2 regions of the Buttiauxella cochleicola genome follow, and region 1 is predicted to be linked to the other one. Evidence: predicted binding sites of a transcription regulator. Region 1 holds the regulator's gene; the other holds the start of a gene.
The links. Region 1 encodes Fur, which represses iron uptake genes when iron is present. Its sites were predicted from a motif close to ATAATAATGAGAACNACTATCAA; they were not measured.
Positions count from the first base shown of each region.

Region 2: fepB (Fe2+-enterobactin ABC transporter substrate-binding protein) is a predicted target of Fur. The motif match lies at 2,595-2,617, and genes of this name have one in related genera.

Region 1 is NZ_JAJSOU010000007.1:285,122-290,140, forward strand. It holds gene ybfF (esterase) at 250-1,026, shown strand; gene ybfE (LexA regulated protein) at 1,162-1,443, shown strand; gene fldA (flavodoxin FldA) at 1,595-2,125, shown strand; gene fur (ferric iron uptake transcriptional regulator) at 2,408-2,860, shown strand; gene chiQ (ChiQ/YbfN family lipoprotein) at 2,950-3,282, opposite strand; gene chiP (chitoporin ChiP) at 3,330-4,727, opposite strand.
Region 2 is NZ_JAJSOU010000003.1:260,651-265,669, forward strand. It holds gene fepD (Fe(3+)-siderophore ABC transporter permease) at 1-83, opposite strand, end outside; gene entS (enterobactin transporter EntS) at 225-1,481, shown strand; gene fepB (Fe2+-enterobactin ABC transporter substrate-binding protein) at 1,482-2,426, opposite strand; gene entC (isochorismate synthase EntC) at 2,642-3,823, shown strand; gene LVQ79_RS05530 ((2,3-dihydroxybenzoyl)adenylate synthase) at 3,824-5,019, shown strand, end outside.

The sequences.
Region 1 (5,019 bases):
GGCAAGGGAGCAAATCCCCAGGAGCTTACTAAAGTAAGTGACTGGGGTTTGTGAGTGCAGCCAACACCCCTGCAACTTGAAGTATGACGGGTATACAAGTTGTTGGGATTATAAGTACAAAACCCAACCTCGGGTAGCGCCAAGCTTTTGTCACACCACAAAGTCAGACTAAACTGGAAATTTGCGGCAGTGCGGCAGGATGCCGTTATGATACCCTAACCACACGAAGTAAAAAAAAAGAACTTTGCCATGAAATTGAATGCTCGCCTGCAAACTGCGCAACAATCGACTAGTAATTCCCCCATCGTCCTTATTCACGGTCTTTTTGGTAGCCTTGATAACCTGGGCGTGCTGGCCCGTGACCTTGGGCAGGATCATGATTTACTGCAAATCGATCTACGCAACCACGGGTTATCGCCACGAAGCGAAGAGATGAACTACGCCGCGATGGCGCAAGATGTGGTTGAAACGCTCGACGAGTATGGCATTGAAAAAGCCATTATTATTGGCCATTCAATGGGTGGCAAAGTGGCAATGGCACTGACTGCTATTGCCCCGGAACGTATTGATAAACTAGTGCTGATTGACATTGCCCCAGTGGATTATCAGGTTCGTCGCCACGATGAAATTTTCGCTGCGATTAATGCAGTTACCGAGGCAGATGTTAAAACTCGCCAGCAGGCCGCGACCGTTATGCGCGAGCATCTTGATGAAGAAGGTGTCATCCAGTTTTTGCTGAAATCCTTTGCCGATGGCGCATGGAAATTCAACGTGCCGGTATTGTGGGACCAATATGAGAATATTGTCGGCTGGGAAAACATTCCTGCATGGAATGAACCCGCGCTATTTATTCGCGGCGGGGCGTCTCCTTATGTTGATGAATCACATCGTAGCCAGTTGCTTTCGCAGTTCCCGCAGGCACGTGCGCACGTCGTGGCCGGGGCCGGTCACTGGGTTCATGCTGAAAAACCTGATGCTGTTTTGCGCGCAATCCATCGTTTTATCGACGAATCCGCAGCAAACTGATTAAAAACAAACCGACTGGCCGCAAGTTGCGGCTAACGCGTTGGCGCGCAAGCCATGCTGATGTATGATTGCGCGCTAAATTGCGCCAGAGCACCCCGCTCCGTGCCACCTGAATTCCCTGTCAGTAGTCTAATCATGGCAAAAGAACAAACGGACCGTACTACATTAGATCTGTTCGCGGACGAGCGTCGCCCGGGGCGACCAAAAACCAATCCGCTAACGCGTGATGAGCAATTGCGTATCAACAAACGCAACCAGCTCAAGCGCGATAAAGTACGCGGCCTGAAGCGAGTGGAGCTAAAGCTCAATAACGATGCGGTAGATGCTCTCAATCAGTTGGCTGAAGCGCGCAATATCAGTCGTAGTGAATTGATTGAAGAGATACTTCTCGAACAACTGAAGCAACATCTCAGTTAGTTTTAGTGCTATGCCCTGGTATGCAATTTTGCAGTCTGTGCACACCGGGGCGATAGCAGTTTCCGCACCACGAAGTGTTCTGCTATGATTGCCCTATCTGTGGCCAAATAGCAGCCACCATACCATTAAGTATCAAGAGGTTATTTTACTCATGGCAATCGTAGGCATTTTTTTCGGCAGCGACACTGGTAACACCGAAAATATCGCGAAGATGATTCAAAAACAGCTCGGTAAAGATGTTGCTGAGGTGCATGACATTGCTAAGAGCAGCAAAGAAGACCTGGAAGGCTTCGACATTCTGCTTCTCGGCATTCCAACATGGTATTACGGCGAAGCCCAGTGTGATTGGGACGATTTCTTCCCCACTCTGGAAGAAGTTGATTTCAATGGCAAACTGGTCGCGCTGTTCGGTTGCGGTGACCAGGAAGACTACGCAGAATACTTCTGTGACGCATTAGGCACTATCCGCGACATCATTGAGCCGCGTGGTGCAGCAATCGTCGGTCACTGGCCAACTGCTGGTTACCATTTCGAAGCATCTAAAGGTCTTGCAGACGATGACCACTTTGTTGGTCTGGCGATTGACGAAGACCGTCAACCAGAACTGACTGCTGAACGTGTTCAGAAGTGGGTCAAACAAGTTTCTGAAGAACTGAACCTGGCTGATATCATCAACGCCTGATTCCAGATGTGGCGCAACTATTAGGTTGCGCCACATTGATAGTTATTTCCGATTAAAATAATTGCTACAAATTTTTAACTTTTCAGTTTGTCCCTGTACAATGAACTCCTGACAAAATAGCTAACAAGGCAATCAAATCGCGACTCAACCGCCATTTCTTAGCTTGATTATGCATAATACTTGCGGTTCCCATTTAGAAGTGGCAGTTCTATAATGAGACGCATTCATCTTAACGCTCACCCTGAGTCCGAGCGAATCGTTAAGCAACAGGACAATTTCCGCATGACTGACAACAATACCGCATTAAAGAAGGCCGGCCTGAAAGTCACGCTTCCGCGATTAAAAATCCTTGAAGTGTTGCAGGGGCCGGTGAACCATCACGTCAGTGCGGAAGACTTATATAAACGTCTGATTGATATGGGCGAAGAGATTGGTCTCGCCACAGTTTATCGTGTATTAAACCAGTTTGATGATGCAGGCATTGTGACTCGCCATAACTTCGAAGGCGGCAAATCCGTGTTCGAACTTACACAACAGCATCACCATGACCACCTGATTTGCCTGGATTGTGGCAAAGTTATTGAATTCAGTGATGATTCAATTGAAGCCCGCCAGCGTGAAATCGCATCTCGTCATGGTATTCGTCTGACTAACCACAGCCTGTACCTTTATGGTCACTGCGCTGAAGGTGATTGCCGTACCGACGAAAACGCACACGAAATCAGCGAAAAGTAATCTGCATATTTTGGCATCGGATTCAGATGCCAGATGTAAAAAAACCGGTGAACAAACTCACCGGTTTTTTTATTGCCTGAATTCAGCGATTACTTATTGTTAGCACGAATCTCTTGCCAGATTTTATCGCACTTGGCTTTGACCGCCTGGTCATTACCCGTACGAGTTGCCTGGATGCAGTTCTGGTAATCCAGGGTGCGCACCGTTTCTTTCTTCGCAAATTCCTGGTGCTCTTTTTCCTGGCCTAACACATTTAACACACTCTGGCAGGCCTGGATTTTATCCGGATTGCCTTCTGCGGTGTTAATACAGGCACTATACGCTTGCTTTAGTTTTGTATCTTCCGGAGCCGTTTTAGGTTGCTGCTGCGCACACGCACTCAAACCTAACGCCATCACCATAGTCAGTACGATTTTTTTCATGCTTGATATCCTTAAGAAAACCGGGCGCTTTCACGCCCGGATTCGAATCAGAAGATGGTGAACGGTGCGATGACGATGAATTTCACATCACGCTCATCCTGGAAGATGTTGCCGTAACCACCGCCCCAGCTTGGGATGTCTGAATGGTTGTCGTACTGAGTGAAGTGCAGTTTGAACAGCGTGCCTTTCGCGCGACCATCCTGAACGGTGTACAACGCATCAAGGCTGTATGCAGATTCTTTCAGGCGATTATCCGCATCGTAGTAACCGTCAGTGGTTGGTTTAGAGCTTGGTTTAGCATCCCATGCGTACACATAAGAAGCACCCACTGCCCAACCGGCCAGGTTCCAGTTGCTCAGGTCATACATCGCGCCTGCAAATACTGCTTTTTCACCGTTGGCGTTGAAGTCAGAGCGGTTATCCCACCACACATCAAGACGACCGTTTGAAGATGCATAAGTTGGGGTCATACGCTGCAGGAAGTAACCTTGCTGGCCATCGGCCTTCACAATAGTTCCTTCAAGACGCAAATCAACCTGTCCAACTCTGTATCCAAGAGTCAATGCCTGCAACCATGCAGTGCCATCGTACAGATCGTTAACGCTGCCATCAGAAACTTTGTCACGCGTACCGTAGAACTGGTAGCTGGTTGTTAACGGGCTACCCGCGATATCAAATTTGTAGCTTGCTTTGGTGAAGTACTGATCAACGTAGCCTTCAGCCTGCCCAAATGCCGCTTCGAGAATGAAATCATTTTTGAAGTCATACTTCGCACCAAGAGAGTGTAAATATTCAACTTTGGTGTTTTTGTCATTCTGATAGAACTTGTCCATTTCCAGGTGCCATGGAGCTTTATACTCGTTGGTCCACATGTAGGAGAAGCTCAGCGCACCAGAATCGCCGTAATCAAAGTTTGCACCGGCTTCAGCGCCCTGGTAAGTACCAGGCATGAAGCTCCAGTGTGGTGCGAGCAAGGTTTGGCCGGTTGGCTGAATGTAACCGCCACGCGCCCAAACCGGGCCGTATTTGAATTTAGCTGCGGCTTTATAAAGGCTAATGCCACTTTTATCACCGGAGAAATCTTCATCGTAAGCTTTGTTTACAGAGGAGAATGCGATTTCGTTAGGGTGACCGCTATCACCATTTTCTGCCATTTCGATAGCAGTAAAGGCCGCAATATCCAGACCGAACATGTCAGCGGCGAAACCAGACTGGAAGTCCAGATTGGCGTTCCAGGTGGAATGCGCAAGGTTAGTTTCATATTTATCAGTCGTAACATCTTTACGGTCACGCTCACGCTGCCAGTAATAAACACCACCGGTCAGAGTTGAGTCATCCACAAAGCCTGCTGCGCTTGCCTGAGGGATGACTACCAGTCCTGAAAGAGCCGTGACACCTGCAATTGCAAGCGCCAGTGCACTACGTTTGCCACTAAACGTACGCATATATTATTCCTCTTTGACGTATCAATAATCGCCGGACGTTAAAAGACGCCTTATGGCGAAAAAAAGTAAAAATGCCTAACGGCTAAAGCGGTTATGAATATTTGCCCGCATTACTGCTGCCCTTAAGACTATTTTTCGCGACGCGAATTATCAATGACTTTGTAAGAGTTCATTCCGATATTATGACAGAGAGCACATAATTTATGAGTATTTGTAACAAATCATGCCTTGAGAGTTTTATCTTGATAATTACTATTTATAAAATACAAAACTCTACATGAGAGCGCTCACA
Region 2 (5,019 bases), on a different contig from region 1:
GATTTGGCACCTAATAACAAACTGAGTATTGCCATTAAAACGAGTAAAAACAGCAAACTCAGCAGGATGAACCAGCGTGACATACGTTGTATATCCTTCACTTCGTAGCCCTACAAAAATCATGTAAAATTAAATGATAGTTATTATCATTATCACTCTTATTTGTTTATGTTAGCATGAGCCGCCTCGCACCCGGAAAGAAAAATTCGCTTTAAGGCCATGTAATGAACCGCAATTCTTTGCTGCTTAATCTCAGTTTACTCAAGACTCATCCCGCTTTTCGCGCTGTCTTCCTCGCCCGTTTTATCTCCATTGTGTCGTTGGGGTTGTTGGGTGTCGCGGTGCCGGTACAAATCCAGATGCTGACAGGCTCCTCCTTGCAAGTGGGGCTCGCGGTGACGCTTACCGGTTCGGCGATGTTTATCGGTCTGATGATGGGCGGTGTGCTGGCAGACCGCCATGAGCGCCGCCGCCTGATTCTTCTGGCCCGTTCTACCTGTGGCGTCGGCTTTATTGGCCTGACGATTAACGCCGCATTACCTGACCCCTCGCTGGCGGCGATTTATCTGCTCGGCGTGTGGGATGGATTCTTTGGCGCACTCGGCGTGACGGCGCTTTTAGCCGCGACTCCTGCGCTGGTCGGGCGTGAGAATTTGATGCAGGCGAGTGCGATAACCATGCTCACCGTGCGCCTCGGTTCGGTGATTTCACCGATGATTGGCGGGCTGCTGCTGGCTTCCGGTGGCGTGGTGTGGAACTACGCGCTGGCGTCCGTCGGCACGTTCATTACGCTGCTGCCGCTGCTGAGTTTGCCAAAACTGGCACCGCCTCCCCAGGCGCGTGAAAATCCGCTGTTGTCGCTGTGGAATGGTTTACGGTTTCTGGTCGGCCACCCGATTATTGGCGGCATTGCGTTAGTCGGCGCATTGCTGACGATGGCAAGTGCGGTGCGCGTCTTGTATCCCGCGCTGGCTGGTCACTGGCAAATGAGTGCCGCACAAATCGGCCTGATGTATGCCGCCGTTCCGTTGGGTGCCGCGATTGGCGCGTTAACCAGCGGGCGCATCGCCCATCACGCGAGCCCAGGCATGATCATGCTGGCGTCCGGAATTGTGTCGTTTATCTCGATTGGCGTTTTCAGCCTGATGCCGGTTTGGGGACTTGGGCTGGCGTGTCTGGCGCTGTTTGGTTATCTCAGTGCGATTAGCTCTTTGTTGCAATACACGCTAATTCAGACGCTTACCCCGGACGGCATGCTGGGCCGAATCAATGGTTTGTGGACAGCACAGAACGTGACGGGTGATGCGATAGGTGCTGCGATTTTAGGTGGCATGACGGTTGTAATGACGCCTGTGGCGGCGGCAAGTTCCGGGGGCTTTGCATTGACGTTATGCGGCGTTGTGCTGGCGATTGTGTTGGTGCAGTTGCGACGTTATCGCCAGGCCGCCCCGGCGCAACCCGAGGCAGAAACAGCTAAATAATCACTTGCTGGCAAACAACGTGCTCATGTGCTCAAGGATTCTTGTTGCACTGTAATAATCGAGACGGAAAGTCTCGATTCCCAGCGCGTAAACGTGTTTTTTCTGCACGGCGGGCAGGTGCGAAAGAAGCGGGTTATTTGCCAGCGCGGTGGCATCTTTCTCATCACTTGCGAACAAGAATAGGCTCTCGCCATTCAAACCTGTAGCAAGGTTTTCACCGCCAAGCTGCACGATGTCGTGACGTTTACCCATGCTCTGGCTGGTATGAATAGCCGCAGGAATTGGCGATAAGGTAAAACCGAGCTGCACTAGCAATTTTCCCTGTGCCGAATCTAACGTCCAAATATTCGCTGAACGAGACGCAGGTGTGTAAACCATCGCTGTGACCGGTTGCGGCGGCAGCTTCATGTGCATTTTGGCTTCGCTTAGCTGCTTATCAAAGCTTGAGATTCTTTCTGTGGCTTGCTTTTCGTGCCCAGTAATCTCACCGAGCTGGGTGAGCAATTGCTGCCAACTTTTATCGTCATAATTGATAACCAGAGTCGGTGCAATTGCAGAGAGTTGCTCATAAAGGGCGAGGGCGGAATCACCGCCAGTGGCACTAATCAAAATCAAATCAGGCATTTGTGCCGCGACGGCTTCAGCACTGGCTTCGCCAATATATAAACGCTGAACGTTACGTTGTTTAGCGACATCTCCCCACTGGCGTAGAAAACCTTGTGAGTCAGCCATTCGATTGCCTGGCGTCGTAGCACCGCTTGCCACTACCGGTGCATCAATTGCCAGTAGGGAACCGGTGAGAGTCACGCTGGTTGAGACAATGCGCTGCGGTGCCTGCTCAAAAGTATGAGGGCCGTGGCTGTCGGTGATGGTGCGTGGCCAGTCGGCAGCGTGGGCAAGGCTGCTCAGGCATAAAACGATAACTGCGGAGAATCTGATTTTCACTCAATAACTTCCTGTTGAAATTTAACGATTGCGGTGGATGCTGCTGGCGCTTATCCACCCTACAAAACTGTTTTGCGTAGGTCGGATAAGCGTTAGCGCCATCCGGCAAGACCGAGCAGCTATTGACACTGCTGTCTTTTCTCTTTAGGTTACGACCCCGAAAAGCAAATGATAATCATTATTACTATCTTTTGTCATGTTTTTACGGAGGACGGATGGAAACGTTACTGGTGCCGCAGCCACAAGAAAAACAGCTAACACCTTGTGCGAATAGTTTTTTCTTTATGTCGCCTTATCGCAGTTTTTCGACCAGCGGCTGCTTTACTCGCCTGGATTGCGCGGCGCTTGATGGTGCAAACCCCCACGGGGACCTGCAAAAACAGCTGCGTGAAGCGTTTGAAAACGCCAAAAAGCACGGTATCGAGAAACCGGTTGTCGTCGGTGCAATTCCTTTCGATCCAAGTCAACCTTCAGCGTTGTTTATCCCCGAAAGCTGGCAGACGTTTTCCCGCTCCCAGATCCAGGCTGGTGCCAGACAAAGCAGAACGGAAAAACCGCTAAATATTGCCGCTCGCAAAGCGATTCCTGAACAAGAAAAATTTATGGAGATGGTGGCTCACGCCGCCGCTGCTACGGCTCAGCCGGATATTGACAAAGTGGTGCTCTCGCGCCTGATTGATATTGAAACGGACGCGCCCGTTGACCTTGATGTGTTACTCAATCGCCTGATTAGCCAGAACCCGACCAGCTATAACTTCCACGTGCCGTTGCCGGATGGCAGCTCGCTGGTGGGTGCCAGCCCGGAATTGCTGCTACGCAAATCGGGCAAGAATTTCAGTTCATTGCCGCTGGCAGGCTCGGCGCGTCGTGATAAAGAAAATATCCCGCGCGACAGCGAAATTGGTGCGCAACTGCTGCGATCCAGAAAAGACCGCCACGAACATGGCCTCGTGACGCAGGCGATGCGCGATGTTTTGCAGCCGCATAGCCAATATTTAACGCTTTCCGATACGCCGGAACTTATCACCACTCCGACGTTATGGCACCTCGCCACGCCGATTTACGGCCAGGTTGAAGACCGCCAGCACAACGCGCTTTCCCTTGCTTGCTTATTGCACCCCACACCCGCTCTGAGCGGTTTCCCGCACGATGTGGCGCAAAAATTGATTGCCGAACTGGAGCCGTTCGACCGCGAACTGTTTGGCGGCATCGTCGGGTGGTGTGACGCTGATGGTAACGGCGAGTGGGTGGTGACTATTCGCTGTGCCCGCGTAGGTGGCAATCAAGTGCGGCTGTTCGCAGGCGCGGGCATCGTTCCTGCGTCGTCGCCGGAATCTGAATGGCGCGAAACGGGTGTCAAACTTTCCACCATGCTCAACGTATTTGGACTGAAATAAATGGCGATTCAATTCACGCGCTGGCCAGATGAACTGGCCGCTCGCTACTGCGAAAAAGGCTACTGGGCCGATTTGCCGCTCACCGACATTCTCACGCGCCATGCCAAAAATGATGCCATTGCGCTGGTTGATGGCGAGCGCCACTACAGTTATCGCGAACTCGAACTGGCCGCTACGCGACTGGCCTGTGCATTACAGCGTCGTGGCCTGAGCTGCGGTGAAACCGCGTTAGTTCAGCTTGGTAACGTGGCGGAACTCTATATCACGCTGTTTGCACTGCTGAAGATTGGCGTGGCTCCGGTTAACGCGCTGTTCAGCCACCAACGCACCGAAATGGAAGCCTACGCTAAGCAAATCGAGCCGGTAGTGTTGATTGCTGACCGCAAACACAATTTGTTCGCCCATGATGATTTCCTTGAATCGCTTTGCGAGCAGAACCCATCGTTACGCATGGCGGTGTTGCTTAACGAAAACGATCGTGAACGTTCGCTGAGCGCCTTTATCAACGAGCCGGAAGAGAACTTTGTCGCTACGCCATCGGCAGCGGACGAAGTGGCTTTCTTCCAGCTTTCCGGCGGCAGCACCGGCACGCCAAAACTGATCCCACGCACCCACAACGACTACTACTACAGCATTCGCCGCAGCGTCGAAATCTGCCGTTTTGATAGCAATACGCGCTTCCTGTGCGCGATCCCGGCGGCGCATAACTACGCGCTGAGTTCACCTGGTTCGCTCGGCGTATTTTACGGCGGTGGGCGCGTGGTGCTGGCAAACGACCCGAGTGCCACGCTCTGTTTCCCGCTGATTGAACGCCACCAGATTAACGCCACCGCGCTGGTGCCGCCTGCGGTCAGCTTGTGGTTACAGGCGATTGGCGAATGGGGCAGTAATAAATCGCTTGAGTCGCTGACGCTGTTGCAAGTTGGCGGCGCACGGTTGAGCGAAGCGCTGGCCGCACGTATTCCGGCAGAAATTGGCTGCCAGTTACAGCAAGTTTTCGGCATGGCCGAAGGCCTGGTGAACTACACGCGCCTGGATGACGACAATGAGCACATCTTCAAAACCCAGGGCAAACCGATGTGCCCGGACGACGAAGTGTGGGTGGCTGATGAAAACGGCAACCCTTTACCGCACGGGGAAGTGGGCCGCCTGATGACGCGCGGGCCGTACACCTTCCGTGGCTATTACCGCAGCCC